Regions from separate parts of the Paenibacillus sp. E194 genome, predicted to be linked through region 1. Evidence: predicted binding sites of a transcription regulator. Region 1 holds the regulator's gene; the other holds the start of a gene.

Region 1 (7,978 bases):
TCGTCGGTGATTCCTTGGGCAATGTCGTGCTAGGCTATGATTCTACATTGCCTGTTACGATCGATGATATGGTATACCACTCCCGGGCAGTGCGCCGGGGAGCGCCGAACACGTTCATTGTGACAGATATGCCATTCATGACTTACCACAGCACGGTGGCTGAGACGCTGAATGGAGTTCGCCGCATTATGCAAGAAGGCCACGCAACGGCTGTTAAAATGGAAGGCGGGGCGGAGATTGCACCTATGGTCAAGGCTTGTGTGCAGGCAGGTGTGCCGGTACTCGGACATATCGGGTTGACCCCGCAATCGGTACATCAAATTGGAGGATATCGAATCCAAGGCAAGACGATGGAAGATGCACAGCGATTGCTTGAAGATGCCCTAGCACTGCAGGAAGCAGGAGCCTTCGGTGTGGTACTAGAACTTGTGACGGATGAGGTAGCTGCTTATATCTCAGAACGGCTAGAGATTCCGACAATCGGAATCGGAGCCGGTGTCAAATGTGATGGGCAGGTGCTCGTATTCCATGATATCGTACGATATGATGCAGACTATCGTCCTAAGCGGTTCGTAAAAACATATGCGGATGTAGGAACGACCATTCGTGAAGCGTTTGCTTCTTATGTAGAAGAAGTGAAGCAGCGCACATTCCCAGCCCAGGAGCATGTATTCGCTGCAGATGAGGAATTAGCAGGACAATTATACGGAAGTGGGAAGGTGCAGACACCATGATTACCGTACATTCCATACAAGAGCTGAGAGACGCGCTGCGTCGCATGAAGCTTGAACATAGACGTCCGGACGGAGACCCAACCGTTGGCTTCGTTCCGACGATGGGGTATTTGCATGATGGGCATGCGAGCTTGTTAAGCAAGGCTCGCAGTCAATGCGATATTGTAGTCCTAAGTATATTCGTCAATCCGATTCAGTTCGGGCCGAACGAAGATTATGAGAAGTATCCTCGTGACGAAGAGCGGGATCAGGCAGTAGCGAAGAAACATGGTGCGGATATCGTATTCATGCCAACACCAGACATGATGTATCCTACACCTACCAAAACCAAAGTTCATGTGGATGACATTACAAGTCCGCTGTGCGGTGCTACGCGTCCGGTTCACTTTGACGGTGTGACAACCGTGGTTGCGAAGCTGTTCCACCTCGTGCAGCCAGATCAAGCCTTCTTCGGTATGAAGGATGCACAGCAGGTTGCTGTCATTCAGCGCATGGTGGAGGACTTGAATTTCCCAGTTGAGATTGTTCCATGTCCGATTGTACGCGAAGCAGATGGTCTGGCAATGAGCTCACGCAATGTGTATTTGTCTGAGGAAGAACGGGCACAAGCGCTCGTTCTATCCCGCTCACTGCGTCAAGTTGACGTCTGGCTTGAAGAGAATCCGCAGCTGACAGCCCCAATGCTTCAGCAGAAGATGAAGGACATGATAGCACAGCAGCCGCTGGCAGACATCGACTATGTTGAAGTATTGAGCTTCCCAGACTTGGAGCCACTGGCGCCTGAGATGTCGCTAGATCAGCGAAGCACCAATATTTTGATTGCACTTGCAGTCAAATTCGGTCGTACAAGATTAATTGATAATCGTATGTTAACTCATGGAGAGTAGGGTGAACTAGATGATGCGCGAAATGATGAAATCCAAAATTCACCGTGCTACGGTGACAGAAGCAAATCTGAACTATGTTGGGAGTATTACGATCGATGAGCATTTAATGGAGCTGGCTGATATTTGGGCGAATGAAAAAGTTCAGATCGTAAACAATTATAATGGAGCTCGCTTAGAAACTTACGTGATTCCAGGGCCTAAGCATTCAGGAGTGATTTGCTTGAATGGTGCGGCAGCTCGATTGGTACAACCAGGGGACAATGTCATTATTATTTCTTACGCATCCATGACGAATGAAGAGGCGCGTCAATACAAGCCGAATATTGTATTTGTTGATGGAGATAACAAGCCAGTTGAAGTAATGAATCTAACAGAAGAGCATTCAACCATTCGTTAATGCATTTCGATTAGGGGCATGATTTATGGACGAATTACTTGCTTGCGCTACCATACAGGACGTATTGCTGCTCTGCTTCACTGACAACGGAAGCCAGCGCACGGGAATCGTTGGAGCACCGAATGAAACTTAGCTGTGAGACACACAATGAACGTGAGCCGATAAGACAACGATACGCAACACTTGTGAAGGTGGGATGGAATCGTGCTGCAACATGTATTCGAGACCATGAATGAACTGTTGGATGAAGTGATTGCTCAATACCCGCATGCGAAGGGAAAGCAAAAACAGGAACTCGATCATCAAGTGTCGCTACTTCGCTCCATGAGTGACCATATTGTGGAGGAGTGGCTGCGCTTCGAAGAGCGTCTGTCATTGTTAAGGCCCAAAGTAGGTAAGGGAAGCTCAGTACTCGTACAGCCATGCCCAGTGAAGGAGAGCAAAATAGCCATTCCGGACTATGGGGATCCCTATCAACGGGGTCAGGGGTATTATTTGCTCATGATGTATAAGGAAGCAGTTTTGTTTTTGGAACAGGCGGCTAAGAATCAGCCGGAGAATATCGAGGTGCGCGCATATTTGGCGATGTCGCACTTGCATTTAGGGAATTGTCAGGAAGCAGGACATCATTTTCAACTTATCATACCATTGACTGACAACAACAGCATGAAGGCGATTGCCTGCAATGCGCTTGGCTGCATTCATGCGAAGCAGCATCAGTTTGCACAGGCAGAAGCATGCTTCCTGAAAGCGCATGAATGGGATCCGGCTCTGCCGGAACCGATTATGAATTTGAAGGTATGCCAGTCCAAAAATGGCCATTTTGAACTCGGCGGCGAGCACATGATGCATATCCAATAACATGCATGTAATATCAATGATTCATGACATCTGAGGGGAACGTCTGTGTGGAAAAAATACGCACAGATGTTTCCCTCTAGTCATTTCCAAACGCCCAAACATCTGTTATGCTAAGAACAGAAATTGTGAGAGGAAAGCTATTGAGATGAGATTTGCTGTTTTGGATTTTGAGACGACCGGCAGTCAGCCGAACGATGAAATAATTCAAATTGGTCTGGTTATTCTTGGCCATGATTTGAAGATAGAACACGAATATCATACGCTTGTGCGGCCAACTGTTCCCATACCGGAATTTATATCGCAGCTCACTGGCATTACCGAGGAAGATGTGAAGGATGCTCCGGATATTGATGATGCCATGACGGGGCTTGTTCCTTTGTTAGGGGATGTCGTACTGGTCGGCCATAATGTGGCCTTCGATTATCAATTCCTATGCAGGGCGTTGGAACAGACAGGATATTTGCCGTTCACGGGTCGTATATTAGATACAATTGAGCTGCTTCGCATCCTCTTTCCATCGCTGCCTTCCTTCCAGCTTGGCTCTGTATCACATGAGATGGGAATTGTTCATGATCGGCCACACCAAGCAGATAGTGATGCGAGGGCGACAGCAGATATATTTATTCGCTGCTTAGAAGCGATTGACCAGCTTCCGTTGTTGACGCTACAGCGCGTCGTTGATGTCTTTGGCGATCAAGAGGAGCGGGACTTGAAGTGGTTGCTCGCAGAGAAGCTTCAGGAGCGCGAGGTGTCTGATTGGACAGAAGAAGAAGGGTATTATCCGTTCCGCCAATTGACGTTGAAGCAAGCGGATTGGACAGAGACGGAGGCGCCGCGTGATTCTTCAGCAGAGAACCCGCTTAAGGGGGTTACCTTCGCCCAGTTCCTGGATCAGGTCAAGACGAATCTGGCAAGCCAATTGGACAATTATGAGCCGCGCGAATCGCAGGAGCAGATGTTCAATGAAGTGATGGAGTGCTTCGAACAAGAGCATCACCTGCTAATCGAAGCGGGAACTGGTACCGGCAAGTCGCTTGGGTACTTGCTGCCATCCATATATCAGAGTGTTTCTCAAGAGAGCAAAGTGATTGTTAGCACACACACAATCAATCTGCAAGAACAGCTGAGACAGCGTGATTTGCCGCTCTTGGAGAAGATTGTGCCGGTTCCATTTAAGGCATCCGTATTAAAAGGCCGCAGTCACTATTTGTGTTTGAGAAAATTTGAACATAAAATAAGTAATAGAGAGTATGTACATGCACGCGATGATAGTTTGACAGCTGCTCAAATGCTGGTGTGGCTCAGTCAGACGGAGCATGGAGATGACGAAGAACTGCATTTCGTTCATAAGGGTGCAGACTTCTGGGATACCGTTGCCAGTGATAGTGATTCCTGTCTGAATCGCGCATGTCCTTGGTTCCGTCGGTGCTTCTACCACCGGGCGAAGAATGATGCGAATTTATCGGACATTATTATAACGAATCACTCCCTATTGTTTACGGACGTGATTGCGGAGCATCGTTTGCTCCCCGCATACGAGCAGCTTGTCGTAGACGAAGCACATCACTTCGAAGAAACGGCAGGCAAACATTTAGGCATTCACTTGCAATATTTTTCACTCATTCATCCGCTGACCCAATTGTTCAAAGACAGCAAAAATGGTGCGCTTGTATTGTTGCAGCAGCGTCTTCGCTTGTCAGGCAATGAAAAAGCGCTCGTATGGGCTGAAGGGATCGAGAAGCTGTTAACACAGCTTGTTGATGTTAAGGATCAATGGGATCGGCTGCATGAGCTGCTCTATCAAATGCTTCCTTCCATGAATGAAGCGGGGCAGGCGGAAGGCGGGCAAGCTGTTCTCCGGCTGCCATCTGGCAATCGTCCTGATGGATGGAGCTCCGTATCGGAGCTCGAAGGCGATATTCACACGCGTTTAAGTGATATTGTTCGTTCGGGGGAGAAGCTCGTCAATGAATGGAAGGATTATGATGATGATGAAGTGCAGGGCGTTACGGCTGATGTGACAGGTTTATTCAAGGACATAGGGCAGCTTCGCGATGAATTCCGTGAATTTATGCAAGGCAAGGATGCGGATACCGTGTACTGGATGGAGGGCAATCTCCAATACAAGCATAAATCAATGCAAATGTATGCGGTCCCTGTCGATGTAAGCGAAGCGCTGAAGCGATACTTCTTCGAGCCGAAGAAGAGCGTAATCTTAACTTCTGCTACATTGTCCGTTGATAAATCATTCCAATTCGTAGCTGAACAGCTTGGCTTGAAGGATGCGCAGCGGGATGGTCGTCTAAATACGGTCATACTCCCGTCGCCGTTCAACTACCGGGAGCAAGCACTTGTTGTCATCCCGCGTGACTTCCCTAGTGTGAAGGGAGCATCAGATGCCAAGTTTAACTCGACGCTGATGCAGTCCTTGGCTGATGTAGCCAAGGTAACAGAAGGACGTATGCTTGTCTTATTCACGTCATACCGCATGCTGCGGGATGTGTATGAACCGCTGAAGGAGGCGCTTAGCCTGCATGGCATTCAAGTGCTTGGACAAGGGATTGACAGCGGCAACCGAAGCAAGCTGACACGCCGATTCCGAGATCAGCCGAATTCAGTCCTGCTAGGAACGAGCAGCTTCTGGGAAGGCGTTGATATTCCAGGAGATGCGTTGACATGTCTTGCGATTGTACGACTGCCATTCCAGCCACCGAATCATCCACTCGTGGAAGCGAAGTGCGATCGGCTGAAGCGGATGAATCAGAATCCATTCCGCAAATATTCCGTACCACAGGCTGTAATTCGCTTCAAGCAAGGATTCGGCCGCCTTGTGCGTACGACGCAGGATAAGGGAATTGTCATCATTTATGACACTCGTGTAATAGAGACAAGCTACGGCAAACATTTTCTTTACTCGCTGCCTGGCCCAAAAATGGAGCATATGGCAACAGAACAACTTGTACCACGTATTGATACGTGGCTAGACCATAATCAAAGAGGCATTGGAGAGCGATGAGAGGGGCTTGTTCAGAATGAAAGCACTAAAGATATCAGAAGCTGTCGTTCGGCGATTACCCGTGTATTTACGTCATCTATTGGAATTAAAGCAGCGAGAAGTACTCACAGTTTCTTCTCAAGATTTGGGACAGAAGCTGAACTTGAATCCTGCGCAAATTCGGAAGGATCTAGCGTATTTCGGCGACTTTGGCCGCAAGGGCATTGGGTATGATGTATCGTATTTGATTCAACAAATCAGACATATTTTGAAACTGGATCAAGTTATCCATGTTGGATTGGTCGGTGCAGGTAAATTAGGTCACGCACTCTGTAATTACACCGTATACTTGAAAGATAATATGAAGATTGTTGCAGTGTTCGATGCACAGGAATCCAAAATCAATACCGAGATAAATAACCTGAAAGTTCAGCCTATGTCTGACTTAATTACGACGGTACGCGAGAAGCAAATCCGCATCGGGATTATCACGGTTCCTGCTACAGAGGCTCAGTATGTAGCTGATCAATTTGTAGAGGCGGGAGTAGAAGCGATCTTGAACTTTGCGCCTGTCATTTTGAGGGTTCCTTCGAATATCCGTGTGCATACTGCCGATTTTACAACGGATTTGTTCAGTTTGGCCTATTATTTATCTGATAATGGAAAGGAAGTACCCGCCGAATGACACACCGAATCATTATTAAAAATGGCATGTTCGCCGATTTATCTTCAAGTGCGAAGAAGTCCTCCATTCATGGTTTCATGGTTGTAGAGAACGATCGCATTGTTCATATTGGATCGGAGCTGCCGGAGCAATATGCAGCAGTTGATGCTGAAATCATCGACGGCAAAGGTCTATTTTTCATTCCCGGCCTTGTTAATACACATGGGCATGCTGCAATGTCGCTGCTACGAGGGTATGGTGATGACTTGGCGCTTCAGACATGGCTGCAGGAGAAAATGTGGCCAATGGAAGGCAAGTTCACGGCTAATGATGTCTATTGGGGAACAGCTCTGTCTGTGATCGAAATGCTGAAGGGCGGTACAACAACCTTCGTAGATATGTATGACTACATGGACGAAGTAGCGAAGGTATGTGAGCAATCCGGTATCCGTGCATCGCTTATGCGCGGTGCGATTGGCTTATGCCCAGAGGATGTACAGCGCGAGAAGCTGAACGAGGCGATTCAATTCGCGAAGGATTGGAACGGAAAGGCAGACGGCCGCATTCGCACGATTATGGCGCCGCATGCTCCGTATACTTGTCCTCCGGCCTTTATTGAGAGCTTCGTACAGGCTGCTCATGATCTGGATTTGCCATTACACACACATATGTCAGAGACAAAGGCAGAAGTTGAACAGAACGTGAAGGATTATGGACTGCGTCCGGTTGCGCATTTGGAGAAGCTCGGATTCTTCTCGCGTCCTTCCTTCGTTGCGCATGCTGTCCATTTGACGGACGAAGAGATTGAGACGCTTGCGAAATATCAAGTTGCGGTGTCCCACAATCCAGGAAGCAACCTGAAGCTTGCGAGCGGTGTCGCTCGTGTTCCTGAGATGCTGCGTGCGGGTGTTGTTGTATCCTTGGGTACAGACGGTGCAGCAAGCAACAACAATCTGGATATGTTCGAAGAAATTCGCCTAGCGGCCTTGATTCATAAAGGGGTGTCCGGCGATCCAACTGCGGTTCCTGCTGCAGAGGCACTGCGCATGGGAACGATCTATGGTGCGCAGACCATTCGCCTTGACGATATTGGGGCGCTTGAAGTAGGCATGAAGGCTGACTTCGTTGCGGTAGATATTGATCAGCCTCATTTCCTACCACATACCGACTTGGTATCTCACATGGTATATTCAGCGTCTGCGAAAGATGTCAAGCATGTATGGGTTGACGGCAAGCAGGTCGTGAAGAATGGGGAATGCTTGACGATGGATGAAGAACGAATCCTTCGCGAGGCGCAGCAATGCTTTGATGGCTTGCTGGCAAGATAGGCAGGAGGAGAATTCATGCAGAGAAGACGCGTACGCCGGAGATCGCATAGGAAATGGTTGATTCCGGTACTCGTTCTCTTATTTCTAGTCGGATTGTTCTTCGCCTCTTATC
Region 2 (7,978 bases), on a different contig from region 1:
AATCCCAGTAGACGAATTGTACGCCCTTCGGAATTTGGTTAACAACTTCATTCGAGAAGTTAATGTCGAGATCATAATAGTGACCGCCGTTTTTCATAAGCAGGTGGAAGTACATATCACTCCACATCATCGGCGTAAGGCCATGCTTGCTCGTAATTCCCAATACACGCGCCAAATGCTCGTTCATAATATCGAACCGTTCGCGGAAGCCATGCTTGTGCATATATTTACCTAGACCAAGCCCGAACGCCTCATCCATCCCGATGTGAATGCGCTTGGAACGCAGCGGCTTCGTTGACGCTACAATCATATCCTCAATGAGTCGATAGGTGTCCTCTTCTCCTACAAGAAGGACGTCCTCCGTATCTTTCATCTCATTCGCATAGTCCCACTTCAGCGCCTGCGCCAAGTGACCAAGTGTCTGGATGCATGCCACTACCTCAATTCCGAATAACGCGGCATACTGGTCAATCTCATAGAGTTCCTCCGCGGTATAGCGTCCGCGCATGTAGCCAAAATACGGACGACCTGGAACCTCATACGTATCTTCGGTATATATCATTGCGCCGTTCAAGCCCATTAACGCCATTGAGCGCAGCGTCTGCTTCATCATATGTACATTCGGAACTGCGTTCCGAGATGCATCAATCATCGTTCCGTTATACGTGAATTGCGGATGCTCTGTAATATCGAATGGCTGCCCCTTGCGCAGTTGCTCAACGAACAAGCCCAGTGCACGGAAGAAATGAATATCCGACTCATAGCGGATCAAGCCTTCTGTACCATCCCATGCGGCACGAAGCGATCCCTCTCCCTGCTCTACGCGGACTGTAGTGCCTTCTGTCCCCACTTCCACCTTCAATAATGACTTCAATTCGAGAATCCCTGGTAATACATGTTCGATACTGCCCGTAAAATGCAACTTCACAGCCAGATCCCTCCCCACGAGTTAGTTGGATACGCTTACAGATACAGCGAGGTATCGGTATCTTTTTATAGAATGCGAAATGCAGAAATAAATTTGTCACCCGTAGTTTACCACATCTATCCCCTGCGAAAGTGACAAGCCCGTGAATTCCTATGAAAAAAACGTCATATCGATGACGCAAAAAAGGCCGAGCCTCGATGGACTAGACCTTACCTATCTTCTTTTTCAACATCACTTGGCATTCTCTAATCCCAATACCTCTAATGGACAGGTGCACTTGCACTTCCTGACGAGGCCACCTTGCTTGAATTTCCCGCTCCCTGCATATTCGTTGATACGTTTGATGATACACCTGCTTCAGCTGCCTGCTTCTGATCTTGCTGCGAACGCAAATATACCATATAGTAAGCCCCTGCAACGAACACGACTCCTCCAACCAAGTTACCTAGCCATACCGGTACGAAGTTCGTCATATATTGTCCCCAGCTAAAATGACCCTCAAAGATCGCAGCCGGAATTACGAACATATTTGCTACAACGTGCTGGAAACCAATCGCAACGAATGCCATCGTTGGGAACCATATCCCCATGATCTTCCCGCTGAAGCTCTTCGCTCCATAGGAGAGCCATACCGCAAGTGCAACTAACCAGTTGCAGCCAATCCCACTGACAAAGGCTTGAATGAAACTATCGTCTAGCTTATGCGCAGCAACATCTACTGTCTTCTGCAAATAAACACCGGAGCCAGTCAAACCAACCACATGACCGAAGAAGTATGCCACAAACAGCGCTCCTAAGAAGTTGGCAATCGTAATGACGACAATATTGCGAATAGCCTCCGTGGTCGATATACGTCCCTTCATCCGAGCAAGTGGTACGGCCATCATGTTCCCTGTCAGCAGCTCACCGCCTGCTAGTAAGGTAAGAATAAGACCGACCGGGAACAGTGCCGCTCCGATTAAGCTGTTGATGCTTCCCCATTCCGCAGGCGCTCCAGCTGTTACACGTATATATAAGAGATAACCAAGCGCAATAAATGCGCCGGCAAGGAATCCTAGAATCATCATGGCGGACAATGGGTTCTTCGCCTTAATCGTTCCGGTATCTACTGTCGCTTCCGCAATTTGCTGCGGCTTCAAATAACCTGACATCGATATAACCTCCTGCTTATGATTATTCAGATGCAAGCCCCATCATTTCCAAGACCCACACCCCATCCGCACCTACTCAGTACGAATAATTCCAGTTGGAATGTCAGCTGAACAGGTTGCAAATTCATTGTAACGGAGCCCCAAATCCGATGTTGTGCAATTTATCACAAAGTACCCTTCAAATATTGTCCATTTTGCGTATAACCCCGTGCATGACCGATCTACGCAAAAAAGCCAGTAAGTCGCACAATCGACTCACTGGCCATAAGCTGTATATGTTGTTGACCTGCAATGTGAAATTATGCGCCGCGCTTAGCAACAATGCTCCGTGCAATGTGTACACCTGCAGCACCCGCTTGTGCGAGTCCACGCGTAATGCCCGCGCCGTCTCCACCGCAGTATAAGCCATCAATTTCGGATTCCAACGTCGTGTCCAGCTTCGGGCGAGCGGAGTAGAATTTCGCCTCTACCCCATAGAATAACGTATGTTCAGAAGCGATGCCTGGTGTTACGCGATCAAGCGCTTCAACCATTTCGATAAGACTCTTCATCGTATTATACGGAAGAACAAGACCTAAATCTCCAGCAACAGCTTCTTTCAAGGTAGGCTCCAAGAATCCTTCTTCGATGCGCTTCTCTGTAGAACGGCGACCTCGAATGATATCCCCATACTTCTGAACGATAATCCCACCTCCGGACAAATCATTCGCACGCTTGCAGATTTCACGAGCGTATTCATTCGGCTTGTCGAACGGTTCCGTGAACTTGTGCGAGACAAGCAATGCAAAGTTCGTATTCGCAGAACCAAGCTTCGGATCCTTGTAGGAGTGCCCGTTGGCACACATGATCCCACTGTGGTTCTCGACCACGACATGGCCAGATGGATTGCTGCAGAAGGTACGCACTTGTGTGCCGACAGACGTGTTGAACACGAATTTCCCTTCATACAGGTGCTCGTTGATTTCGCGCATGACGATATCCGATGTCTCCACACGCACCCCAACATCCACTTGGTTGTTGTACATTTTCAAGCGGCGCTTCTTCAATATCTCCGTCAGCCACGCAGAACCGTCACGTCCTGGTACGATGACCACTTGATCCGCTTCATGCTTCTCGCCGCTCTTCAGTTCAATCCCCTTCACAATATGGCGTCCATCCTGCTTCTCTGTAATCAGATCCGCTACTTCGGTCTTATAGGCCATATCGATACGAGTCTTCAAATATTCATAAATGGATTTCAAAATCTCCAAGTTCTGCTCAGTGCCCAGATGTCGAACTTGTGCGCGAAGCAGCTTCAAGCCAGCAGAATATCCAAGCTGCTCAATACGGCGAACCGTTTCTGTCGTTGGATCGGTAATGTCCGTCGTCGCTCCGTGCTCCAAGTTGATTGCATCTACATATTTAATCAAGTCCAGTACTTGCGAAGCTGGCAAGAAGTCTGTCAGCCAACCTCCGAACTCTGTAGTTACGTTAAATTTCCCATCACTATATGCCCCTGCTCCACCGAAGCCGTTCGTAATCGAACAAGCTGGAAGACAGCCAGCAAAGTCCTTCTTCCCTGCCGCTGGAGGACACTTCTGAATCTTCTCCTCCAAAATCGGACAGTTGCGGCGATAAATATCATGTCCCTTATCTACAAGCAAAACCTTCAATTGCGGTGCCTTCAAAGATAATTCATAACAAGTGAAAATACCGGCCGGACCTGCTCCTACAACAATTACATCATATTTACTCATTGTTTCCTCCTCGATGCTCACGATGTCTCGGTCTATTTCTCTTCTATCCGATGAGCCTACACCCATTTTGGGCAAAAAAAATATCCCGTTACGTTCAGGTATGCCAAAGCATACCTACTCGTAGTCAGGAATTTACGGCTCCTGGTAGAGACCCCTAGACCTTATCTCTGGGATATACGAACAGGATAAACAAAAAATGGCCAATCAATCCTTGCCACCCACTTCTGTGGGAACAACCTTATTGTATCGGAATTTGGCGAACAAGTCAACGCTGTTTACGCCCAATGTTCGTAAATTATTTTTAAATATCATTTCATTCCATTATAGTAGATAGTTAGACAGGTAAAATCCGAACATTAATACAAATCCCCTTTGAGGGGTTTCTTACCATAGAAGGGTAAATACATCGTTAGTCAGGTTAGCATCTACCCAAATCTAGGTTCTCGATATATCATTTACCTATATGATCTAACTCACACCAATGAATAGGCATACTGATTGGAGGTTCGCGTATGAACGCGCAGGAACCCCCCTACGGGGAAGGACTTATTATTGATAAGTTATATGTGACGAAGGGCAATTCCACTCTTTTAGACGCGCTGAGCGTACAAATACATCCCGGACAATGCACTGCAGTGCAAAGCAACCATATTACGGGACAGTTAATTATCGATCTGCTTATGAATCGCGCTAAGCCCTCTGCCGGCAGTGTAACCTGGCGTGGAGTGCCACTCTCTTCTGCCTCACTCGCCACCAAAATCGGCTGGATTCGGCAGGGCGATCCCCTCTACGAGCGATTAACACCGAAGGATGCCCTTATCTTCTATATGAAGATGTATGGAGCCTACCATAAAGATCGACTTGAGCAGCTATTGAAGCTAACCAGTCTACATGAGTGCGTGAATACGCCGCTTGGCAAATGTACGCTATCTGAGCAGCGCCGATTCCACTTGGCAAGAGCCGCCGCACATCGTCCGGAACTAATCGTCATCGAGGATCCCGAATTCCACATGGACTTAGAGAGCAGCTACCTGCTTCGGCAATGGATCAACACTATGTGCGAAGAAGGCGCTTCAATCTTCATGACCGTACCTTCCTTAGAAAGCGCGCTTACGATGACCAATCATGTCGTTCGCTTAACACCATCGGGCTTCAAGTCCGTTATTATTGAGGATGAGGTGCCTGTAGCAGGAACACTTCAGGAAGTCGAGATATTTGAAGCGCATGGGCATACAAGCGATGCTGAACAGCAGGTGTTCGTGGCGGAAGCTGAAGATGGTGGACAAGAAGGCACCAGAACGACGGAGTCTCTAAATAAAGATGTTAGCAGCCAACCATCAAAACCATCAACTAAGGACAAGAAGTCCACAATACAAGCCGCTGAGAACGAAGAGGATGAGCCTGAATCCGCTGCAGCTGGACAACGCTTCGTCCCTCAAATCAGCTTCGATAAGATTCCAGCGCGCATCGAAGACAAAATCGTGCTTATCGATCCACTGGAACTGAATTATATTGAAAGCCAAGACGGGGCTTCCCAGCTTCATATGCATTCGGGTTCCCTCCCCTGTACAATGACGCTGATGGAACTGGAGCGCAAGCTTAAGGCATTCGGATTTTTCCGCTGCCACCGTTCTTACTTGGTCAACCTGCAGCGTGTACGCGAGGTCATTATTTGGTCGCGCAACAGCTACAGCCTTGTGCTCGATGATGAGAATAAGAGCAAGGTACCACTCTCCAAGAATAAATATGAAGAAATGAAGGCCATTATGGGGATCGGATAATTCATCATCTGCGCCATTCATCAGGAAAAGCTGTATTATCCACTCTCTCATTGGTTCCATTCCCCCCGCGAAATGCTCCATTCAACCTCTGGAGCACTCTCTTCGCGGGGTTTTTGAGGTGGTGATCACCCTTTCGCGATACGATAAGGATGTCGACAGGGACAGCAACGCAGCAATGAGCCGACTCAGCCGCAAGCGAATAATAGCGGCTCCGGCATTCACATCGTACACAATATCATTTATATAAAGCGAGGGTGACTCACATGGAACCAATTATCGAAGTGAGAGCAATGACCAAGACATTCGGCAATAAGCAAGCCATCAAGCCAATTGACTTCACAATTGAACGCGGTGAAATCTTCGGATTTCTGGGACCTAGCGGCTCCGGCAAGACGACAACCGTTAAGATACTGACTGGTCAACTGCTTCCTACGTCAGGCACAGCCCGCGTATTTGGCGTAGACATCGCAAAGATGAAGGATTCGGAACGCCAGCAGCATCTATCTCGCATCGGCATATTAACGGATAACAGTACCTTGTACGATCGGCTCACCATTGAAGACAATCTTGTATTGTTCTGCAAGTTGTATAATGTGCCAACGAGCCGAGTACAGGAAGCGCTGGAGCAGGTTAACTTAACGAATGAACGCAAAACGGCTGTTAAACAGTTGTCCAAAGGGATGAAGCAGCGGGTAACACTCGCACGCGCCTTGCTCCATAAGCCCGATATTTTGTTCTTAGATGAACCGACATCTGCTCTTGATCCAACAAATACGAAACGAATTCATGAGGCGCTACGCGAACTGAACCGCATGGGTACAACCATTTTCCTGACGACACATGACATGGAAGAAGCAGAATTGCTGTGCGATCGTATTGCATTCCTCCATAATGGATGCATTGCTGCCATGGATACACCGCAGCAGCTGCGGATAGCCCATATGGATCATGGCATTACGGTTGTTACAACAGACGGAACCCACACCGTTGAGCGCGACGAGAGTGGAGCCAAGCGCATTCATGACTGGATGACTTCCGGCAAGCTAGTATCGATCCATTCGAACGAACCGACATTAAGCGATATTTTCATTAAAGTGACTGGAGGCGTATTACAATGACATTTTCGATAAATCGTGTATCTGCAATGATTCAGAAAGAATGGAAAGACGCTCTGAAGAATCAAATGCTTTTAATCACTGCCGCTTTGCCGCTTATTTTCGCTTTTATGTTCAGCAAAGGAGAAGCCGGTGATGGCGCCACTCTTCTGATGATGCCAGTTAATATGGCGCTGCTCATGACCTGTTTATTTGTTCAATCTATGATCGTTGCGGAAGAGAAGGAGAAGCATACGCTGCGCGTACTGATGCTGTCCCCTGCCAAGCCGCTCGAAGTATTGCTGGGCAAGAGCGCAATCTCCGTATTCTTGACCGTATGTGCGCTTGTCGCAACATTTCTGATTGCAAATACACCAGGTCTTCCGCTTGTCGGTCTTGTTATGCTGATTGTACCAAGTCTGATCATGTATGTAGCATTCGGAACTCTTACCGGTTTGCTTTCCCGTACGATGATGGAAACTTCCTTTGTAGGTATGCCGCTGATGATCATCTTCTTAATGGGGCCAATGTTCAAGTCTATCTTTAATAGCAGCCTAGTAAATACGATTGTGGATTATTTGCCAACATCTCAATTGTCAGCAGCAGCCGAGAAACTATGGGATGGACAAGGAATTTCATCCATTTTAATCCACACTGGCATCATCTCCATCTGGATGGCTGCAGCGATTATCATTACATTGATTGTATATCGCAGCAAGCGTTACGACGCATAATGAGCTTGTCCGACAGGAAAACCACTATTTCCCGAGAAATATACGGCGACTTTCTACTCGAACAGCAACATGAACAGCACAGCCCCAGAGGAGTACACGCTCTGGGGCTGTGCTGTCTGTAAGTGATGCAATTCTTACTTAGATTGCTCTTCCACAGATTGACCCTCCTGCTTGCGTTCGAACAAGTCGCTAAGACCCCATCTGCTCTTCTCCGCGGTCTATTCATCGATGCCAAAATGCTTCACAGCCCTCACGCACGGCTCAGAAAGCAGCTTCTCCAGCAGCTTATCGATATGCCATGTACGGCATTTCAAGGTTACCTGCAGCAGCACACGGCAATGGCTATCTAGTTCATTTGAGTCCTCTAATGGTGGATAGGCGGTTACTCTAGCCTCCGCTCCTCGTTCCACAGGTTCAATGGAAATGTCCGATATGGCAATGTTCTGTTCCTTCAAAATAAATAGAACCTTCCCGATATGACGCGGTCCATCCGCAATAACAAGTGCAAGCTGCCTTACAGAGGCAGATTTCGAGAAGCGCGAGAATTTCTTCTC

Evidence for each region. The regulator Rex, encoded in region 1, represses fermentation and respiration genes when NADH is low (regulators of the CRP and FNR family bind a similar motif). The targets are predictions, from matches to a motif close to TTGTGAAATATTTCACAA.
Region 2: a site for Rex is predicted at 2,232-2,249, ahead of AZ66_RS12905 (formate/nitrite transporter family protein). Genes of this name have one in related genera too.

What each region holds. Positions count from the first base shown of each region.
Region 1 is NZ_JMDX01000097.1:11,415-19,392, reverse strand. Features, by position in the region: gene panB (3-methyl-2-oxobutanoate hydroxymethyltransferase) at 1-734, shown strand, start outside; gene panC (pantoate--beta-alanine ligase) at 731-1,621, shown strand; gene panD (aspartate 1-decarboxylase) at 1,632-2,018, shown strand; gene AZ66_RS14955 (tetratricopeptide repeat protein) at 2,223-2,879, shown strand; gene dinG (ATP-dependent DNA helicase DinG) at 3,025-5,895, shown strand; gene AZ66_RS14945 (redox-sensing transcriptional repressor Rex) at 5,912-6,559, shown strand; gene AZ66_RS14940 (amidohydrolase) at 6,556-7,866, shown strand; gene AZ66_RS14935 (hypothetical protein) at 7,882-7,978, shown strand, end outside.
Region 2 is NZ_JMDX01000077.1:7,474-15,451, forward strand. Features, by position in the region: gene AZ66_RS12900 (beta-N-acetylhexosaminidase) at 1-928, opposite strand, end outside; gene AZ66_RS12905 (formate/nitrite transporter family protein) at 1,189-2,079, opposite strand; gene AZ66_RS12910 (NAD(P)/FAD-dependent oxidoreductase) at 2,379-3,815, opposite strand; purine riboswitch at 3,917-4,015, opposite strand; gene AZ66_RS30565 (LytTR family transcriptional regulator DNA-binding domain-containing protein) at 4,328-5,596, shown strand; gene AZ66_RS12920 (ABC transporter ATP-binding protein) at 5,860-6,714, shown strand; gene AZ66_RS12925 (ABC transporter permease) at 6,711-7,424, shown strand; gene AZ66_RS12930 (MgtC/SapB family protein) at 7,643-7,978, opposite strand, start outside.